One region of the Pradoshia sp. Z6_59 genome, then DNA from elsewhere that is predicted to be linked to it. Evidence: predicted binding sites of a transcription regulator. Region 1 holds the regulator's gene; each other region holds the start of a gene.
The links. The regulator LexA, encoded in region 1, represses DNA repair genes until DNA is damaged. The targets are predictions, from matches to a motif close to CGAACATATGTTCG.
Positions count from the first base shown of each region.

Region 1 (5,520 bases):
AAAATCGTCACTCCTTAAGATATTTTTTGGAGTCTAACCTATTATGCTATACCCTTAATGTAATTTTTTATTACGTAGTTTTTTTATTTTTTCAGGTGTAACATCCTTACCTTCGGGATCGATGATTGTCAGACCTTCAACCGTATTTCGCATTGAGGTACGGAAGGTTTCCAAATACTCTTTCCTTAGGAGAGATTGTTCAGTGGCTTCTTCTTTTGTAAGGCCTACTGTTTTTGATTTCTTAGATAATTCATTAATTCTTTTAATTTTATGCATTGGCAGCATAGTATTGCTCCTTCTATTTAAAATATAAGTAGATATTGTCATCGTATAGAAAAATTGCGTAATTTTCAAGAATGAACTATTAATTAGGATTCTTTTTCATATATTCTGAATATCTCCGGTGAATGGTAGCCTTTGAGAGATCATAGCCTTTTCTGTTTAAATTCTCCGTAATTTCAGCAAATGTTAATCCTTTAATACGCAGCTCAATGACCTCCTGTAATGGTACCTCTGACCTTTCTCTTCCGCCTCCAAGATGTTGATTTGCCAAATTTCTTTGTGGTTTATATCCATTTTCAATTGCTCGTTTCATCCCTCTTCTAATTTTACTGTTTTGTAATTTCCGCTGATATTCCTCTACTATACTGATGATTTGCAAAAGCATGGCATCTGTTTCAGAAACCTCAAGCTCACCATTATGAGTAACCGTATATAATTTTACCCCTTCTTTATAGATGCAATGTAATAGAGCAATCTTGGCATTTCCTCTGCCAAGTCTTGTTTCATCCTGAATCAAGAGCCCCTCGATTTCTCTATTTTTCATTTTTTCCAGCAAGATTAGAATGCCTTCTCGTTCTAAGTCATATCCACTGGCTTGTTCTTTTTCGATTATGACAACCTCGAACCCCTTTATGGCAGCCAGTCTTGTTAACTCCTGCTCCTGCCTTTCCAGTGATGTTTCCTGAGAACTTTTATCTGTGCTGACTCTGCAATAAATTCCAACCTTCATTTTCTCTCACCATTCTTCTTTACATATAGATAAAGCCGGGAAAAATTCCCGACCTTACTGATTATATAGTTATTTATCAGAATCTGCTAAGTGTAGCATTTCTGTATTTTCATTCATTTTCTTTACAGGAATCACAATCGTTTGCCCTTCCTTTAAATGATTAATGTGCAAGTCATTATGTTCCTGAACCCAAGAGACAAATTCAGTCTGTGTCAATTCGCTGCCATCAAAACGTTCAGCCATATCCCAAACTGTATCTCCTTTTTTAACCGTGATTTGTTGATAATCATCTTTCGGTGCTTCAATATTTGTTACTATCATTGTAGTTATTAATAAGAAAAGACCTATAAAAAACAAGATGGAATAATTATAAGAAGTCCATAATTTTTTCATTAATAAAACCCCCATCGAATGTATGTTCGTTTAATATAAACTAAGTATAAACCGAACAAACGTTTTGTGTCAACACAAAAAACGAACTTATGTTTGTACTGTTAAACAGGAAATGATATACTAAAAACAAGAAAAGCTAAAAGAGGTGCGGGAGATGACTACTAAATTATCCAAACGGCAACAGGATATTTTGCTATATATTAAAGAAGAAGTTAAAACGAAGGGCTATCCACCTTCCGTTCGAGAAATCGGAGAAGCAGTCGGACTGGCTTCAAGTTCCACGGTTCATGGTCACTTAGCGCGATTGGAAAGCAAAGGGCTTATTAGACGAGATCCTACTAAACCACGTGCTATTGAAATCCTGGATATGGATCCACATGACCATATTCCAAAAACAAATTCAGTTAATGTACCATTAATCGGGAAAGTAACTGCTGGGCAGCCTATTACAGCTATCGAAAATATAGAAGAATACTTCCCTCTACCTGAGCATATGGCTCCTGCCGATGAAAATGTGTTTATGCTTGAAATTATGGGTGACAGTATGATTGAAGCTGGAATACTTAACGGTGACTATGTAATTGTTCGCCAGCAGCATACAGCAAACAATGGCGAAATTGTCGTAGCCATGACTGAAGATGATGAAGCTACCGTAAAACGTTTCTTTAAAGAAGATACTCATTTCCGTCTGCAGCCGGAAAATTCTATGCTCGAGCCTATCATTCTACAAAATGTCAGTATCTTGGGCAAAGTGATCGGGTTATACAGAAACATTCAATAAGAACGTTGGGACCGGCTTTCAGCCGGTTCTACTTATGTGTTTAAAATCTATTATCTCTATTTTCTCTATTAAACTTATGCATTTAAGGATTGGCATATTCCACTTTATAAATAGATTAATGCTTTTATTTATCTCGTAGTTTACATAATATAATTATGTAATACAAAAAGCTTGCAACCATTATGATTGCAAGCTTAAATGTCCTATATATCCCATCCTTTGTAATAGTATCTTGATCGTTTACTCTCTTCATAACACGATTGGCAAATAGCAAATGGATAATTCCAGCTTAACGGCTTATTGCATGATCGACACTTTGTTTGATATTTTTTAACCCCTTTTCTTAACTGATTATGTGCGTCTGAACTGATTTCTTCTCTTACTCGCTCCCAATAGACCGTTTCACTTCTTCGATCTAATTTATACAAAAACAATAAATGCAGTCCTACTGATTTATAAGATAATTCAAGTTCATCCAAGGAATCTTTCTTTATTAAAGGCTCTCTCAATTCTCTTCTATCCACAATGGCTTTCATATTATAGAGCCATTGATTTACGAGGCTCTCCTCAGTCGCTGAAAAAGGTAAATGCAGAAAACCGTATAAATCAGTTATCGACATTCGTCCTTCTATTTGTTCATGGCGAATTAAATGATATAAAGCTTTTTCCTGAGTAAGCGGCGCTTTTGTTGTCCCGGCAGGATTTTTAAATTCATCCCATAATTCAAAGAATTGATCAAAGCTGGAATGATAACGTTTAAAGCGTTCAAATACACCCTGTGTAGGAGCTATTGTAAATGTACTGATTGGTCGGTCTTCACCATTCAACAATCGTTTCATTAAACCAATTTGATCAGTAAATGCCACTCTTCCTTCATTATATATACCTTTACGGCCGGCACGTCCTGCTAACTGCTTTACTTCCTGAGAGGTCAATAAACGCCTTCTCGTGCCATCAAATTTATCATTTTCGAGAAAAACGACCCGCCTAATCGGTAGATTGAGCCCCATCCCGATAGCATCTGTAGATACAATCACTCGCGTCTCCCTGTTAATGAACCTCTGAATTTGTTTAGCTCTTGTCTCAGGAGGCATACTTCCATAGATTACACTTACTTTATGGCCGTTTCTCTCCAGCTTTGAAGCGGTTTGAAGCACTTTATTTCGAGAAAATACAATCAAAGCATCCCCTGCCTTGGCATGTTCAATCTTAAAAGGTTTTTTCTCTACAATAAGCGGTATATCCCGTTTGTATTCATGAATTTCTATATCATTTCCCTGAAGCAGATTCAAAATCATCCTTTTAGAGTTGTGACTGCCTATGATGTGAACTTCCCGAGCACGCGCTTTATTAATAGCTCTAAACCAAGAAAACCCACGATCTTTATCTGCGATCATTTGCGCTTCGTCTATAACCATGACATCGAATTCATCTTTCTCGGTAAACATTTCAATTGTGCAGGAATAATGCGTGGCATTTGCAATATCCTTTTCTTCTTCACCTGTCTTTAATGCACAGGCAATTCCGTTGTTTTTAAGCGTTTCATATACTTCAAGTGCCAATAATCTTAAAGGTGCCAGGTATATACCAGATGCAGCTTGCCTTAATCTATTTAACGCCTGATAGGTTTTACCGGTATTTGTTTCTCCAATATGCAGAATATATTTAGTGTTACTATAAACGGTCGTCTTGTATTCCACACCAAAGATGTCATCCAGTTTCTTTTGTTTTATTTCTTCCTGTTTCCTCAGCTCTTCTAATTTCTGTTCTCTTTTTTCAATTCTTTCTTTGTGCTGAGTATGGTATAACGGCATTTGTATATCAAATTCATCCGGGTGGGTTCGAACATCAATAAGGTCCTCTATCAATTCCTGTTCTATTTCACTTTCATATTCCCATTGAAATTCACTAATATATCCGCCGATCAGTTGCCTGATCAGCTTATGATTAATCGACCCTTTATACAAATTCTCATATTGGTCTATAATCTGATTCGGCAATTCTGATACTATAAATGGGTATATGGTTTCGTAAACAAAGGTATCAATCAGATTTTGATAAATATATTCGTCAAAAACAGTATCATCCTGGTATACGTCATATCCCCAATATAAGAGATCGTTGAGCGTTTCAAATTGGGCTTGATTGAAACCCTTCACATTTGCTATATCCTTTTGTAATTGATTTGCCACTTTATATCTGAGCTTTAAATAAAAATAAAGCTTATTACTGCTCAAAATACTTAAGGCCTCATCTTTGATAACGGTATTCTCATAATTCCCTTTCAATTTTTTTAGCTTTACTGTTTCAAATAATTCATTCCATCGTTCTTCTGTTTCTCCAAAGTAATCTTGGATCCAACTTTTCATATCAAAGGATTTTAGTCCACTAAGTTCTTGTTCAACCATTTTATTAATTGCTTTCTTGGAGGCTCCTTCTGTTTCTATACCACGCAGCCCCAAAAATTTAATTTTTTCAGTTCTATTCATCCGCTGAAGCGTTCGACTCTTCCATGCTAAATTCCAAATCTGATTCAAATAACGTTCTCTGCTTTCCAAATAATCATGTATAGCAGGCTTTGCTTCGCTTTCTTCCATATATAATGATATATCATTCAGAATATCATTTTTTGCTTTTTCAACTGCTTCTTTATATCCTTTATTCAATATGTCCATTATTTAGTTCTCCTTCAACTGCCATAAAAAATCTCTTATAAAGCTAATATATACGAATAACCGTATATCTATAAATTCAATACATTAGTTTACATAATATTATTATGTGCCATCTCTTATTTATTCTTAATTTTTGTATGAAATCGACTTGGTTCATTGGTTTATATAAATCATACATATAATATCACCGGATCAATCATAATTGTTCCATTTTGTTTGCTTTGATGGCGCATTTTTTGTTTAGCCAGCAAAAGTAAATTAAACAAAATAAACTCCCCATTCATTGAGGAGTTTTGATTTATTCTTTCATATTAAGGTTCTTGTACTTGAATTAAAACAGTTTATGTAGAATTATCAGCTTCCTTACTTTAATTTCCACATAAACAATCTCAGCTAAATTTGATATTGAATGAGTGATTGTTAAGGTTCTTAATTAGTCTATATTTATAGCTATTTTCATAAGGATTGTTACTATTGTTTAATATTAATTTGAGGTGTACAGCCATCTTCAGATAGGAATTTGCTCTACTTGCTATTCAACGAATGCCCCGTTAATTATTTTGTAACTCCATTACAATTCTGTATATACTCGTTTCCCCATTCCGTCAGCATACTAAGCGTAGGATTGAGCTTTATTCCTAGGTCAGTTAAAGAATATT
Region 1 is NZ_JBZCPP010000014.1:28,929-34,448, forward strand. It holds gene AC4D4B_RS14115 (DUF896 domain-containing protein) at 55-285, opposite strand; gene AC4D4B_RS14120 (YneB family resolvase-like protein) at 365-1,012, opposite strand; gene yneA (cell division suppressor protein YneA) at 1,082-1,405, opposite strand; gene lexA (transcriptional repressor LexA) at 1,560-2,186, shown strand; gene AC4D4B_RS14135 (helicase-related protein) at 2,390-4,861, opposite strand; gene AC4D4B_RS14140 (winged helix-turn-helix transcriptional regulator) at 5,417-5,520, opposite strand, start outside.

Region 2 (5,520 bases), on a different contig from region 1:
CTATATCTGCGTTACTATTGCACAATCTACCATTTGCGTGGATTAATTTTCCGTTTGCTGATATAGCTCTTTATGTAGCTTTATTCTTTACTATATGGTCTGGCTGGGATTACTTTGCTAAGAATAAAGACGCGTTTTTAAATTCTAAATAAGGGTATCATTCTTACTATAACTTGTTAAATTGGCGGGTGACAGAATGAATGCAGAATTAATAGCGGTAGGCTCTGAGTTATTACTTGGACAGATTGCAAATACCAATGCTCAGTTTATATCAAAAAGCCTGGCAGAGATAGGTATTAATGTATATTACCATACAGTAGTTGGGGATAATCCTGTACGATTAAAAAAGGCTATCAAAATTGCAGAATCCCGAGCTGATCTTATTATATACACTGGTGGTTTGGGACCTACAAAGGATGATATAACAAAAGAAGTTGTAGCCGACCATATCGGTAAAACATTAATATCAGATCAAAAAGCCATGGAAAATATTGAGGAGTACTTCAAGAAAATAAAACGTGTGATGACAGAAAACAACCGGAAGCAAGCGTTGATTATTGGAGGATCAGAAGTATTCCCTAATCAAAATGGGATGGCACCCGGAATGGCGGTGTCTCATGGAGATATTCTTCATATTTTACTGCCTGGACCTCCAAGTGAAATGCAGCCAATGCACCAAAATTTTGTAGTTCCTTATCTGTTGAGATTAATGGACAGGGTGGAGCGGATAGATTCACGAGTCCTCCGTTTCTTCGGTATTGGGGAATCACAGCTTGAAACAGAAATAGAAGATTTGCTGGATCAGCAAAGTAACCCGACAATAGCGCCTCTTGCCTCGGATGGAGAGGTAACTCTTCGGATTACAGCTAAACATGAATCTATTGAAGAAGCTGACAAACTATTAAAAGAGACAGAAGAAAAAATTCTTTCACGTGTGGGAGAATATTTTTACGGATATGATGATGCGACCATCATGACTGAACTTATCAATCTTTTAAAAGAAAATGAGCTTACAATATCGGCAGCAGAAAGTTTAACCGGCGGAATGTTTCAGGAAAAAATGACCGATATACAGGGAGCAGGTTTAATCCTTAAGGGTGGTATTGTTGTTTATACCAATGAAGCAAAGAAAAAGCTACTGAAGGTCGAACAATCAACGATAGACCAATATGGGGTTGTCAGTGAGCAATGTGCTATGGAAATGGCTGATAATATTAAAGCCATGCTCCAATCTGATATCGGGATTAGCTTTACTGGTGTTGCTGGACCAGATGAATTGGAAGGCCATCCGGTAGGAACTGTTTTTATCGGTATAGCCATTTCCGGTCAGAAAACGTACGCAAAGAGATTAGACTTAGGCGGTATGCGTGAGGTTAATCGGGTTAGAAGCATGAAGTATGGCTGTCATTTTCTTATCAGAAAGCTGAGAGAGTTATATGCATAATGGAAAACCCCAACTTATATGGTTGGGGATTTCTATTGTTTATAAAATCGAGATAATTTCAGTTTTACACTAATTACTGCTAAAAGCATCCTATTTGCTAGAGAGTTTCTTTAAATTTATCAGCAAAATTACCATTAAAATGATACGAATAAATGTTCGCTTTTTTACTTGTTAAATGGGGACAGATGAGGTATAGTATAAATAAGTTCTAAATTATACATGTAATGTTTTTATATAGATATGGGGAGGAAATAAACTGTGAGTGAACGTCAAGCTGCGCTCGATATGGCGCTAAAACAAATTGAAAAGCAATTTGGTAAAGGTTCAGTAATGAAGCTGGGGGAAAGAGCAGACAGAAAGGTTTCTACCATTCCAAGTGGTTCGCTTGCTCTTGATTCAGCCCTCGGTGTGGGTGGATATCCAAGAGGTAGAATAATCGAGATTTATGGACCGGAGAGCTCCGGTAAAACGACAGTAGCTTTACATGCAATTGCTGAAGTACAGGCGAAGGGTGGACAAGCAGCCTTTATTGATGCAGAACATGCTTTAGATCCGGCATATGCACAAAAGCTTGGCGTAAATATAGATGAATTATTACTTTCCCAACCAGATACAGGTGAACAGGCATTGGAAATTGCTGAGGCACTTGTACGAAGTGGTGCAATTGATATTATTGTTGTTGACTCAGTGGCTGCTTTAGTACCAAAAGCTGAAATCGAAGGTGAAATGGGAGATTCTCATATGGGTCTACAAGCCCGTTTAATGTCCCAGGCTCTTCGTAAACTTTCTGGATCCATTAATAAATCTAACACAATAGCAATCTTTATCAACCAAATCCGTGAGAAGATTGGTGTTATGTTTGGTAACCCAGAAACAACTCCAGGTGGTCGTGCCCTTAAGTTCTATTCTACGGTTCGTCTTGAAGTAAGACGTGCTGAACAACTGAAACAGGGCAATGATATTGTAGGGAACAGAACCAAAGTTAAAGTTGTTAAAAATAAAGTGGCTCCACCGTTCAAAGTGGCAGAACTTGATATTATGTATGGTGAGGGCATTTCCAAAGAAGGCGAAATCATCGACATTGGCTCTGAGTTGGATATTGTTGAAAAGAGTGGCTCATGGTATTCATACAATGGTGATCGCTTAGGACAGGGAAGAGAGAATGCGAAACTCTTCTTAAAAGAGAATCCAGATGTTCGTGATGAAATTTCCATTAAAATTCGCTCAGCATATGGATTAAACGGTGAAGCGAAAGTGGTTGAACCAGCAGAGGAAATGGATAAATTTGATTTACCTGAATAAGTAGTTTGTAATGGGCAAACCTGGTTATGGGTTTGCCCTTTCTATAGGTGGACCTCAGGGCATGCTTTTATATAAAATTAATCTGTTTCTGAAGAGAATCATGATTTAGTTAGTGTCTAGCTAAGAATCCAATCAGTAAGTGTTGTTACTGGAGAGAAATTATTCAGCAACTTCATTAGCAAAGATGAGAAATACTTAAAAATTTCTATGGATTTTGTACTATTACACAACTTAATAGGAAGCAGCTATGGTAAAAGTGGAAGGCTTAATTGGAATCTACGAATTAGGTGGATAGGTTCACAAAATTTGTTTATATGTCTGTATTTTCTAAAAACGATTAAAAGAGCGTCGGGACTTGCTCTTGACAACAAATTTTCATAACTTTACAATAGAAATGTATTAATATCTTTTTTTATGACATGCCTAAAAGCGATTGTGCTGTATATTTTTAGATGATGTACATGCCAGAATTGAAAACAATGTAGTAAAAGAGATTAAAAAAGTTAATAGCAAGAGGAGGTGTAATGATGGATCCAATCGCTATCATCTCCATTTTGCTTGGCCTAATTGTTGGTGCAGTTGTTGGCTATTTGTTAAGAAGATCTATAGCTGAATCTAAAATATCCGGCGCAACGAACGCAGCTGAAAAAATTATTGAGGACGCAAAGCGTGAAGCGGACGCCTTGAAAAAGGAATCCCTTCTTGAAGCAAAGGATGAGATTCATAAGCTTCGGACTGATGCTGAAAAGGAAGTTCGTGATCGACGAACTGAATTACAGAGACAGGAAAATCGAATTCTACAAAAAGAAGAGAATCTGGACCGTAAAGCAGACTCTCAAGATAAACGTGAGGCTTTATTGGAGAAGAAAGAAGATTCTCTGAACCAAAGACAACAGCATATTGAACAGATGGAAAGCAAAGTGGACGAGATAATTCAAGCTCAAAGTTCTGAACTTGAACGTATTTCTAGCCTGACTAGAGAAGAAGCAAAAGCCATTATCCTTGATCGTGTTGAGAAAGAGCTATCACATGATATTGCAATCATGATGAAAGAGAGCGATAACCGAGCGAAGGAAGAAGCGGACAAAAAGGCACGTGAAATCTTGTCACTTGCGATTCAACGTTGTGCAGCAGATCATGTGGCCGAAACGACCGTTTCTGTTGTTAATCTTCCAAATGATGAAATGAAAGGTCGAATTATCGGTCGAGAAGGACGTAATATTCGAACACTTGAAACGTTGACAGGAATCGATTTAATTATTGATGATACACCTGAAGCTGTCATTTTATCTGGATTTGACCCAATTAGACGTGAAACTGCGAGACTTGCCCTTGAAAAACTTGTTCAGGATGGGCGTATCCATCCGGCTCGTATTGAAGAAATGGTTGATAAAGCAAGAAGGGAAGTCGATGAGCATATCCGTGAAATCGGTGAGCAAACAACATTTGAAGTTGGGGTTCATGGCTTACACCCAGATTTAATAAAGATCCTAGGCCGTTTAAGATACCGTACAAGCTATGGTCAGAATGTGCTTAAACATTCCATGGAGGTAGCTTATTTATCAGGCTTGATGGCAGCAGAGCTTGGTCAGGATATTACATTGGCAAAGCGTGCCGGATTATTGCATGATATTGGTAAAGCGATTGATCATGAAGTAGAAGGAAGCCATGTGGAAATAGGAGTGGAACTTGCTACGAAGTACAAGGAACACCCTGTTGTCATTAATAGTATTGCTTCTCACCATGGAGACGCGGAACCAAAATCTATAATTGCCATCCTGGTAGCAGCAGCTGATGCATTATCTGCAGCTAGACCTGGGGCTAGAAGTGAAACGCTTGAAAACTATATTCGTCGCCTTGAAAAACTTGAGGATATTTCTGAATCCTATGAAGGTGTTGAAAAATCATTTGCAATCCAGGCTGGACGAGAAGTTCGTATTATTGTTAAGCCTGAAAGTATTGATGATTTAGAGGCACACCGTTTAGCCAGAGATATCAGAAAACGTATTGAAGATGAACTGGATTATCCGGGACATATTAAAGTGACGGTTATTCGTGAGACCAGAGCAGTTGAATATGCAAAATAAAGCGGTGTTCGTCACCGCTTTATTTTTTTGGAGATCGGAACTTTTTTAAGCAAAAAAGTTAAACTATACCAAAGATAATCTTGGATTAGTTTCAAAGAAAGGAAAGCGAAAATGAGGTTATTATTTATTGGGGATATTGTCGGATCACCTGGAAGAGCAATGGTGAAAGAATACTTAGGAAAGTTAAAGGAAAAATATAGACCGCAATTTGTCATTATTAATGGAGAAAATGCAGCAGCCGGAAGAGGGATTACACAAAAAATTTATAAAGAATTGCTTGAGTACGGTGCTAATATCATTACACTTGGTAATCATTCCTGGGACAATCGTGATATTTTTGAATTCATAGGGGAAGCAAAATATCTGGTGCGCCCTGGAAATTTCCCAGAGGGGACCCCGGGTACGGGACTTTCATTTGTTAAGATGAATCAGTTTGAATTGGCTGTTATTAACCTGCAGGGCAGAACTTTTATGCCTGCGCTTGATGATCCTTTTTTATGTGCAGATAAATTGGTGGAAGAGGCCAGTAAGCGAACGCCATTTATATTTGTTGATATGCATGCTGAAGCAACCAGTGAAAAACAGGCAATGGGATGGTATTTGGATGGACGAGTATCAGCGGTAGTTGGGACTCATACACATGTCCAAACAGCTGATAACCGAATTCTGCCTAAAGGAACTGCTTAC
Region 2 is NZ_JBZCPP010000010.1:118,412-123,931, reverse strand. It holds gene pgsA (CDP-diacylglycerol--glycerol-3-phosphate 3-phosphatidyltransferase) at 1-152, shown strand, start outside; gene AC4D4B_RS12280 (competence/damage-inducible protein A) at 197-1,444, shown strand; gene recA (recombinase RecA) at 1,703-2,746, shown strand; gene rny (ribonuclease Y) at 3,274-4,833, shown strand; gene AC4D4B_RS12265 (TIGR00282 family metallophosphoesterase) at 4,945-5,520, shown strand, end outside.
Region 2: a site for LexA is predicted at 1,590-1,603, ahead of recA (recombinase RecA). Genes of this name have one in related genera too.

Region 3 (5,520 bases), on a different contig from region 1:
ACTTGAAAACCATAGAAAAGGAACCGGGCCAGAATATGACGGGCTTCCCCTTCTGTAACATGGACCTCTTGGCGGAAGGCCTCCAGAACGGTCATGTCTTTTCCTTCTTGAAATAGCTGTTGAGACAAGTATCCAATCTTCACATTGCTGCCCAGTTTAACCTCTCCATCGTCAGGTGTAATCTCATTCAGAGCCAATTTAAGAATAGTTGATTTCCCGGTGCCGTTAGCACCAACAATCGCGATTCGTTCACCGTATTGTACAAACAGGTCCATATTCTCAAACAATGTTTGCGTACCAAATCGCTTCGTAATTCCATGAAGCTGCAGAACATCTTTACCGCTTCGCTCTGATTGGTCAAAATCGAGGTCCATTTTACGCCTTTCTAAAATGGGCCGTTTAATTTTCTCCATTCTCTCTAGGGCACGTTCCATATTGCGGGCACGCTTATGCAATCCTTCACTCGGCGGATTCGCCTGATTGGCCCATTCGCGTAACCGTTTTATCGCTTCCTTCATTTTTTTGATTTTCTTCTGCTGTTCCTTATATTGATTAAATTCTTCCAGAAGCCGTTTTTCTTTTGCTTGCACGAATTCAGAGTAGTTTCCTTCGTATACGAATACCTCTCCATCGTCCAAGTCTAAAATCCTCTTAACCGTTCGATCTAGGAAAAATCGATCATGCGAGACAATTAGGACTGTCCCATCATAGTCTTCGAGGAATCCTTCAAGCCATTCAACTGCACCAATATCCAGATGATTGGTTGGTTCATCTAACAATAGGAGATCTGGCTTCTGCAGGAGCAGCACCCCTAGACCGACTTTTGTTTTCTCACCTCCGCTTAAGGAAACAAAACGTTTATCGAGCATCGAATCGAGCATCAGCCCATTGGCTATCTTCATAATCGTGCTGTCCATCTCATAGCCGCCAAGCCGTTCAAACTGCTCCTGAACTTCTCCATACTGTTCTATACTGCGAGCCAATGAGCTTTCATTAGTTTCAACAGCCATACTATGCTCAAGTTTATCCAGTCTCTCCTTCAGCCCAATCATATGGCTAAAAGCAGATTGTAAGCATTCATATACCGTGGTGCCATCAGTAAAGTCAGGGATTTGTGACAGCAAGCCCAATGCTGCACCCTTTTTAATGTGAATAGCCCCTTCATCAATTGTTTCGACACCTGCTATCATTTTAAGAATTGTTGATTTCCCACAGCCATTCCGACCAACGAATCCAATTCGTTCTCCTTCCTTGATCTCAAACGTAATATTTTCAAATAGCTTTGTTCCGCCATAGTTTTTTTCAATTTGCTGTACACTGCATACAATCATGTGCATAAACCCCTCTCACGCCCATACCCTGTACATGAAAAAAAGCCATGGGAAAGTCGATATAAGACTTCCCCATGGCTTTTGAATTTCTATTCTATCAAGGGTATAGAGACTTATTATCGTTCTTTTTTCATATGAAATTTCCTAAAAAGGGCAGACTACCCCCTTGACGAAATTGCACATGAAAAATGGCACGAATCAATGACAAGTTTTCAAGCCATTGCAAACATACCTTCACAGAACGATTCATCTCTACACCTCCTTCAATGGAATAATTTAGTTATAATTATAAACTTTCAGTTAATTATTAACAACCGCTTTTTTACACTCTTCACAGATATTCTTCCATTCTACGAATGGTCCTTCTGTTCCACCCGATTCAAACGCAATTCTACTTGCTTGCCTACTAGCCACAAAAGGAAAATGACGATACCCACAATAATACTTTTAACTGGTTCGCGAATTAAAGACATAATGTCATGGCCAATATAACTAATAGTAAAGATCATAACCAATTTTCCCGCAAAGACAGCAAGCATATATTGTTTTGGACTAATGTCAGATAATCCGCAAACAATATTTACGATCGCAGATGGAGTGAATGGGAAACAAAGCAAGATAAACAACGGGCCAAATCCATGATGGTTGATCCAGAGCATCGCTTTTTGCACAGCCGAATGTCTATGTAAAAATGAAAGGGCTTTTTTCTTTCCATATTTTCTGGACAAATAAAACACAACCATTGCACCAGCGACAGCACCTGTCCAGGAGAGAAGAAAACCAATCCATAAGCCAAAAGCATTGGCATTAGCCGTCACAAAAACAAACAAAGGCAAAAAAGGAAGGAACGCTTCAACAAACGGGAGCAGCAATCCCGGAATGGGACCTAAGTTTCTATAATCACTTATTAATTCGGCTAAATGCTCCAATGTTAGCCATTCTGTTAACCAATTAAGATCCATAGTCTCTCCTCACAAACAAATAACAAATTCAGTCCATACTATATAAATATCCCCATATACATTAGATTGAAACAATCCTTACCCCTATTATATCAGATTGCTGTAAGGAGAGAATTAGTTAGAAAATAAACTTGTCAAAAATGTGAAAAGCGATTATTCTATTTAAGAACATATGTTCGTTTTTTACAGACATTGAAAGGACGCGATTTACATGACCCGCATCCCTACAGAAGAGCGCAATATAATGGAAAAAGCGATCTATCTACCCATGGTCCTCACCGTCCTTGCCCGAGACCTTCAAGTGGTAAAAGCATCGCCCCTAAAATTAAAACAACCATACATATTATTAATTGATGAAACCATGAAACAGGTCCAAGCGGAATTGAAGCAAGCAAGCCACTATATGAGGACACATCAACTCAAAGTGGAAGAAACAAAAAGAGACGAATCATTCACCTCCTTTTTATTTCTGTATAAGGGCTATGAGGAATACCATAATTATTTCAATCCCCGCATTCGAAATAAAGTACAGGAATTACTGGAGTATTATTTTTTGAAGCAATGGACTGACCAACTGAAAAATTAACAGCAATAAGTATGCATCAACCTTCCTTATAACTATTTGATGAATGCATCAAAACATGCTTTGTTTGGAAATCTGAATTCCTATCATTAACTTGCATAGCATTATATAAATAATGTGTCTTTCGCTCCGTCTCTGCTAAGGTTTGAAGCAGCTTCGACTTCAACATCGCAGTTCTGAGCATCTGATTTTCAATAATACTATAGGAAACCGGAACAACGATAGATTGTTTATTATGAAAATTGATTTGTGTTTTAGTCGCATCAATCTTAACTCTGGATACAATATGCTCATAAGAAAGCCAAATACACGATTCTTTTGCAGGAGATGTAGTAGGAAAAAAGAATAGGCGATTAGCCGGTTCTAACGATATCGGCACTTTATGCGAGATACCAAGGAGCTTTTTCGTCGACTGACATCTTCCAGGATAATCAGCTCCAAAATAATCACAGCTGGATTTTACTACTTCAGATGGTCTAAAAGGTACTAAAATTTCTTCATCAAATTCAATCACTTTAGAATACGTTTTCGATCCATATTCTACTGGAACAACAGCAAATGTAAATGGACTTATTTCGTAATCCTCTCTCCTGCTTATCACGTTCTTTTCCATGGCTTCCTCCTTATAGATCCTACAATATTACTACAATTTCAATATAACATAATATTTCGAAATAATTGGTTTATTCACCAAAATTTCAAATTTAACCCAAAATCCCCATGATTGTTAAAGTTATTTTGTTTTATATTTTGGGTATCTTATATATTAACTATTTCAAACTACTAAAATAAATTTTCTGAATAATTTAAATATTTAGTTGATTTTTCTTTTCATCTGACTTATAATAAAAAAAAGCAACGGGGGGATATCCATGAATCACGAAAAAGCAAATACAGATATCGTAAAAGCTGTTGATGTGACTGTTGACCAGGGGACCATGGAAGATCTACTGATGGATATGATGATTTACGAAGCTCAACTAACCCATGCACAAAGGAAACTGAAAGAAGAAATCGATCATGCCTTGGACAATAAGGACAAAGAAGCATTTATGAAACTTTCCGCCGAGCTAATTGAATTGGAGAAAAACTTTGGGAATTAAATCAAACAACTTGTAACGAGTAAATACGGTGTATAAACAAAATCACAGAGCGAGGATTATTTAATCCCGCCCTGTGATTTTCTTGTTTTCACTCTTTAATCAATTATTTCTCTAAATTAAATGAAACGTTGACTGCAATCAATCAAATACCTCGAAAATGATATAGTCGAATCCAAAAGTTCCTTGTTTGAATTATATAAAGTCCCCTTATCACCTGTGCGAGCACGGATAGCTTCATTAATAACCTGATGATACTCTTTTGGCATATGGCTTAATCCATATCCCCCTGCCCCTGTTTTGGAAATAACATCGTCCTCCGCTAACGTATAGTATTGACGAAGCAGCCCAAGAACTGTCCATTCTATTTCCTCCCGTAAATCACGAGCAGACCTACCCACCAATTCATCGACTGAGGATTCCATCCACTGAATTCGATTGGCCCAGTAAGTATTCATATTCGCAAATACATAGGATTTTAATTGCTTTGAGGGGAATTCCAGTTTAAAATCAGAGGATGCAGGTCCCAGAACAGTGATTCCTTTTTCAGCAAAAAGGGTCCATGTCACAGGATTGAAATTAAAATAGGGACCAAAGCTTAAATTGCCGCTATTATAATAAAAATGATTTTGATGATCATTTTTCACTTTTCCTAATTCTCCCCAAGTAATATAGACACCGTCCATCTCTGGAGACTTATATTTTTGAGCGATCATTCTATGAATCTTTGAGAGAATACCAGCTTCATCATCTGTTAAATGCCGACTTGTAACAGCAATAAAATCGATATCACTTCTACCTTTTTCAAAGGCATCCAATGCAATGGAGCCATGTAAATACAAACCCTCCAACGCATTTGGCAGATATTCATTAAATAATCCTTTGTATTCATTCAAAATAGTTTCTGCGATTTTTGGTATTTTCAACATACCTATCCCTCTTAAAATTCTTTTGTCATAAACACACTGTTCGGGTCCTCTTTATAATCTGCAAACGGCTTACAATATTGAAATCCAACACTCTCATAAAGCCTTTGGGCTGGTTTAAATGCAGTCATTGACCCGGTTTCCAGACTTAGTTTCTTATAGTTCCGTTCCTTCGCTATCTTGATAATGTGCTCTAGCAGCTTTCTAGCTACCCCTTTTCTTAAATGATCCAGCGACGTTTTCATTGATTTAATCTCTCCATGAGTCATATCAAGTTCTTTCAGGGCCCCACAGCCAACTAACTCCTCATTCTCCCAAACGCTCCAAACTGTGATATTTGTTTTCTTCAACTCTTCCAGATTTAAAGCATGTATACTCTCAGGCGGCGAATGCTCGGCCATACTGTAAATATGGCTATTAATTAAAGCAGCCACTTCAGTTCCTGTTAAATCATCCACTTTAATCTTCAACCAATCACCCCTCACCTTTAAAGACACCCCAAAAAAGAATATACAAAATATTAATCTTTAATTTATGTCTCCTAAATAGACGGGAACCGTATCACCTTTGTGATAATTGATTACGTGTTTTCTCATGGCTTGAGGATAGAGTCTGTAT
Region 3 is NZ_JBZCPP010000002.1:122,047-127,566, forward strand. It holds gene abc-f (ribosomal protection-like ABC-F family protein) at 1-1,331, opposite strand, end outside; gene AC4D4B_RS02695 (RAxF-45 family protein) at 1,462-1,581, opposite strand; gene AC4D4B_RS02700 (TVP38/TMEM64 family protein) at 1,682-2,293, opposite strand; gene AC4D4B_RS02705 (YhjD family protein) at 2,505-2,879, shown strand; gene AC4D4B_RS02710 (competence protein ComK) at 2,896-3,489, opposite strand; gene AC4D4B_RS02715 (IDEAL domain-containing protein) at 3,749-3,979, shown strand; gene AC4D4B_RS02720 (aminoglycoside adenylyltransferase domain-containing protein) at 4,096-4,905, opposite strand; gene AC4D4B_RS02725 (GNAT family N-acetyltransferase) at 4,917-5,372, opposite strand; gene AC4D4B_RS02730 (NUDIX domain-containing protein) at 5,430-5,520, opposite strand, start outside.
Region 3: a site for LexA is predicted at 2,459-2,472, ahead of AC4D4B_RS02705 (YhjD family protein). Genes of this name have one in related genera too.

Region 4 (5,520 bases), on a different contig from region 1:
GGCCATCCAATTTATTTTCCTTTATTAATTCAGTGCCGGAAGATTGGAAACCAATCATGGATACTTGGGTAGGCCACCCCGAAAAAGATCGCGAGAAATTGATAGAATACTCACCTATTACCTATATTGAGCAGATGACAAAGCCGATGCTTGTTATCCAAGGGGCCAATGATCCAAGAGTTGTAAAGGCGGAATCAGACCAAATTGTGGAGACTCTTAAGGAAAAGGGGAGGGATATCTCCTATATGGTCATGGAGGATGAAGGACATGGATTTTCTAAAAAGGAGAATGAAATCGCTGTGTATCGCAGGGTTTTGGCTTTTTTTGAAGAGCATCGTCTTGTGAAAGTAAAATCCTAGCCTAGATTTTCTCAAACGGCGAAAAGTAATGTACTGCAGTTTGTGGCGTTTTCCTTATGGAGAAAATGATAGGAGATTTTCGAGTGGAGGGACTAACGTGAAGCATTCTAAAGTAAAAGAATGTCCTCAATGTGGTGAGAAAGAGCTGGGGATCGGGAAACATACCGGATATGGAGTCATGTACCCCAAAAATAAAGTGAGTATAGGTTCAGAGATCGAATACATGATTTGCACGGAATGTGGATTTATCATTGAAGGCTATGTAAAAAAGCCGGAGAAATTTAAAGAAACACTTTACTAAAAAGGTAAACAGTTCATTCACAAAAAAGGTCTTTCCAAGTGTTTATGGAAAGACCTTTTCGTATAAATTAGTTTATTGGAGCTGCTTCTTTTACGGATGCTACTCTAAATGTAGTTTGTTGGCTTCCTAACATAGGAGAGTCCTGTTTAGCTTCATCCGGTTTGCCTTCCGGACGTTTGTGCGCTTTTTTGAAGGAGTCGCTGTTTTTCCAGGCAAGGAAGCTTTCCTCATCTTCCCAGTACATATTGACGCTCATCTCATCATATTCTGTCAGGCCCTCTGTAAGTAAAACCTCTACTTTAACAAATCCTTTGAATTTATCTAATTCGTTACCGGAAGTGAAACGGCCTGCCATTTTTTCTGCGAAACCTGGTTTGGTTTTAATTTTGTTTTGAACAACAATCATGTGATCATTCTCCTTTTATTTTTATTTTTCTGGAAAATATATCAGATTACTTCATTGAAAATCACTCTTACACTGCTATTATATACCTTTTTCGAAGATTTTGAATTCATTATGCTTTAGGATTTGCTGATTATGGCTCTAACATATTTTTTCTATATGATTGAAAGCATTGCGTGATGAAATAACCAACTTAGTTCATTCATCATCCTTCTATATGACCCTTCAAATAGATTATTACTCAATTTTTCTATTATTTTTGTAAAAAGGCTAAAATTAAGAGTTTTCGAGACTTACGAGTCAAAATTGAGTGACTAAACGGCTGTATAAGCCAGATTAGTCTAGTAATCCAGCCGATTTTCACCGGAATTGAGCGGAAATTGATATTAATTGAGCGGAATTCCATATAATTGAGCGATTTTCGTAATAATTGAGCGAAACTCAAAATAATTGCTCGAATTTACTTATTTATGAGCGAATTGAAAAGGTGAAAAGTGAAAATAATAGTAGATGAATGCATTTGGCGACTGTCTTTAAAACGTTTTCGTAAATTTTTATGGTGAACTATGTCCGTTGTCTTAAAGTATTTGCACGCTTGCATGCTCTTATACATAAATTGTAAATAATTTTCCATTGAACACGAACGTATATTCGCTTATCATTAAGAATATAATAAAGACGAACATACATTCTATTTAAAAGAAGGTTTTTAACATGATTGATTACAGTACTTTACCGCATCATTATGTTATGTGCGTGGATATGAAAAGTTTTTTTGCCAGCTGTTCAGCAGTGATGATGGGACTGGATCCGCTTGAATGTTATTTGGCTGTGGTGAGTGATACGGAACGGAGCGGCAGTGTGGTGCTGGCTTCATCTCCCAAAATGAAGAAAGAGTTTGGCATTAAGACAGGCTCTAGATTGTTTGAGATTCCGGATGATCCGCGCATTATAAAGGTTAATCCTAATATGGCTACGTACCTGCGTATCTCTACTGAAATCAGCCGTTTATTCAATCGATATGTACCTAAAAGTGCGATTCATACGTACAGTGTAGATGAAAGCTTCTTAAAGGTGGATGGGACGACTCGTCTATGGGGAGATATCGTAGAAATTGCTGAAAAAATCCAGGATGAAATCGATCGGGAATTCCAGCTTCCATGCGCGATTGGGATCGGTCCGAATATGCTGCTTGCTAAGCTGTGTCTTGATTTGGAGGCCAAGAAAAAAGGAATCTCCCAATGGACCTATGAGGATGTACCAGAAAAATTATGGCCCTTATCCCCCTTGAGCGAAATGTGGGGAATTGGAAAGCCGATGGAAAAGAAGCTGAATGGAATGGGGATTTTTTCAATCGGTCAATTGGCGCGTTATGATTTGGAGACGCTTGAAAAGAAGTTTGGCATTATGGGCAATCAATTGTACCACCATGCCTGGGGTGTTGATTTATCGGATATCGGTGCTCCGATTATGGAAGGGCAAATCAGCTTTGGAAAAGGTCAGGTTTTACTGCGTGATTATAAAAAGCCTGAGGAAATCAAGCATGTCATTCTGGAAATAAGTGAGGAAGTAGCAAGAAGAACACGTGCAAGCGGGATGGCGGGCAGAACCGTCAGCTTGGGGATTTATTATAGCCAGGATGAATTTGGAGGTGGATTTCATCGCTCTATGACAAGAGAAACACCGACCAATATTACGATGGATATTTATGAAATGTGCTTAACCTTGTTTGAACGGTTTTATACAGGCAAAACAGTTAGGAAAATTTCTATTACACTTTCGAATGTTATCCCCGATCGAGAGATGCAAATCAGTCTATTTGACCAGGATAGCTGGCGCAAACGTGAGCTTGGCTTTGTGATGGATCGAATGCGTAAAAAATTTGGATCCAATGCGATTTTACGTGCCGTATCGTATACAGAGGCAGGAACGGCCAAGCATCGCAGTACTTTGGTCGGAGGACATAGAGCATAACAGACAAGTGAAATGGAGGCTACAGGGAATGATTCGAGATCGCGGAAAAATGAAATGGACATCAATGATGCTGCCGGAGCATGTAACAATGCTTAGAGAATGGGCACATGAGGACAGCTATGAAACAAGGAATGAGCTTGATGAACAGCAAGTGGAAGCGATGAACACGATAATTATGGAGGCCTTGGAATATAATAAGCCGGTGGCGATCCGCTATTACCGTACAGCCAGTCGCCGGTACGGGACGGTGGAAGGAAGCATACATTATTGCAATGAACAGGCTCAAAAGCTTCATCTCGTTGATGAGGATGGAGATGCTTGTTTTGTATTTTATCAGGAAATTGTGGATGTACAATTGAAAGATTGATGGCCAAGCAATTCGCTATAAGGTTGTGCATATGTTGGTTATGGCTCTTCTTTTTCTTCCTAAATAAACCCTATTACCCAATATTGAGTAAATGAAAACGCAAATATTAGACAAATTACCACAAAAAGTTTACTATGTATATAGACCTAGAAGTGAGAAATATACAGATAATAAATTTTAACATCGATTTCGGTTCTGATAACTTTGCCATGGGATATCAAAACAAAAGGGGTAAAAGAAAATGGAAAAAGAAAAATACAGCACGATTTATCAAGCGCCTTATGGAATGGTTATAGGAGAATTAAAAAAAGAAATGACTAAAGAAGATGCTGTAGCATTAGGGCAGAAATATTGCGAAGAAAACGGTTTCAGCTATAAAGGTACGTATACTGGCGATGAAGCAGTGGCGGCTTTACAAAGTTTAATACAAAAACATACGAGAGCAGTTCATTAAACTGAACGTTCATTTTTAAAACATAGAGGCAGTATTCATTGAATGCTGCTTTTTTTTATTATGAATTTAGCTTATTAAGAGGTTTGCCGGTTGAGTGAAAACGGGAACCTATGAGATAAATAGAGAGAAAGCATGGTGGACAACAATGGAAATTACATGGACAGACGCAGCGTTAGAAAAGGTAAAAGACAAGCTGACAGACCAAGAAGGCGTTTTTTGCTTGAAGTATGAAACAGACGGCTGTGGCTGTGTAGTAAGCGGTGTAACCAATTTATATTTTGTTAAAGAAACTACTTCTCAGGAAGTAGAATGGGAAACCAACGCCTATCCTGTATGGTTAAATAAATATCATGAAATCTTTTTGGATGAAAAGCTTATTATTGATTATTCCAGCAGTACAAATAGCTATCAGCTGAAAAGTCCTAATCAGTATTTAAACCCAATGATGAATGTCATCATTCAATAGGCTCGATTATGAGCATAAAAGGTTCAGTCAGAAATTTTGACTAAACCTTTTTTTTAACGAAAGCAAAGGGAAATCCCACTCATTTTTTTGTATAAAACACCTTAGAAATAAGCAGCCCAATTACGCCAAGTATGATAAATAATATCGCCTTCCAAACTACATCTATACCAGATAGATCGTAGAAAGTAACTTTTAATAGCGTAATAAACAAGAATAGTAAGCCGATGTTTTTCCAAACCTTTTCCTTGAAGTAACTAAATAATCCGTATGTTACTCCAACGATAATGATCCAGGATAATGATAAGCTGGTATTCATCATCATTAGAGAAGAACCGTCTGTGAAATAGTATGTCATTTTGCTTATAAAGACGATCAGCAATACTTCTATTATATAGGGTAAGGTGGATTTCATTATATTTCTGTCGAAGATTTTTGTGATTGCTTCTTTTATATAGAGAACAAAGAAGAAGCTGATTATGATCATCCATGCAACAACAGTTTCTAGTGATAGCATATTTCCTGGCTTGTCGAATAATTGTACTAATACGGAAAATAGCAGTATTACGCTAGCTATTGTCCCTAAAATACTCTTCCTTATTTGAGCAAAATAATAAACCAATATGGCTTGCAGCGTAAATAAGATTAATTTTGATGATGGATCAATCATTATATCGTTTAGCAGTATAAATAAGTAGAACATCGAAGTAACAAAGAAAATGTTTTTCAGTTCAGTGTGATTTTTATTTTTTACGTAACTAAGCAAAGAATATATGATGGCCATTATGGAATAGAACGTGTATTGGTAGCTTGGTGTTTGATCAAACACATCAACTCCGATTAAGAGCATGAATAATGAACCGATCGTGATAGCTGGAATATACATATTTTTATCAAATATGTTGGTTGTTCTAAATGTTAAATAAATAATAAAGAAATGCTGAATAGCGATCGTTAGGAACGTTAAGATTGAAATTTCCCCACTGCCTACTATTCCAAAAAATAATACAGTGAACATAAATGCATAGTTTGCTACATTCCAAGTGATTTTATATTGCCCTCTAAGAGATTCTAGTATTAATCCTATAAATACAGCAGTTTCGTATGCATAAAATACATATTCATTCCCTTTGTCTCCTGCAAATAGGAAAGGGTAAAAATAAGCACCTACTCCTATAATGGTAAGCAAGGATTGAGAT
Region 4 is NZ_JBZCPP010000029.1:24,581-30,100, forward strand. It holds gene AC4D4B_RS18785 (S9 family peptidase) at 1-359, shown strand, start outside; gene AC4D4B_RS18790 (transcription initiation factor TFIIIB) at 457-660, shown strand; gene AC4D4B_RS18795 (heme oxygenase) at 728-1,066, opposite strand; gene AC4D4B_RS18800 (Y-family DNA polymerase) at 1,778-3,037, shown strand; gene AC4D4B_RS18805 (YolD-like family protein) at 3,066-3,404, shown strand; gene AC4D4B_RS18810 (hypothetical protein) at 3,646-3,858, shown strand; gene AC4D4B_RS18815 (iron-sulfur cluster biosynthesis family protein) at 4,004-4,324, shown strand; gene AC4D4B_RS18820 (DUF2339 domain-containing protein) at 4,404-5,520, opposite strand, start outside.
Region 4: a site for LexA is predicted at 1,704-1,717, ahead of AC4D4B_RS18800 (Y-family DNA polymerase). Genes of this name have one in related genera too.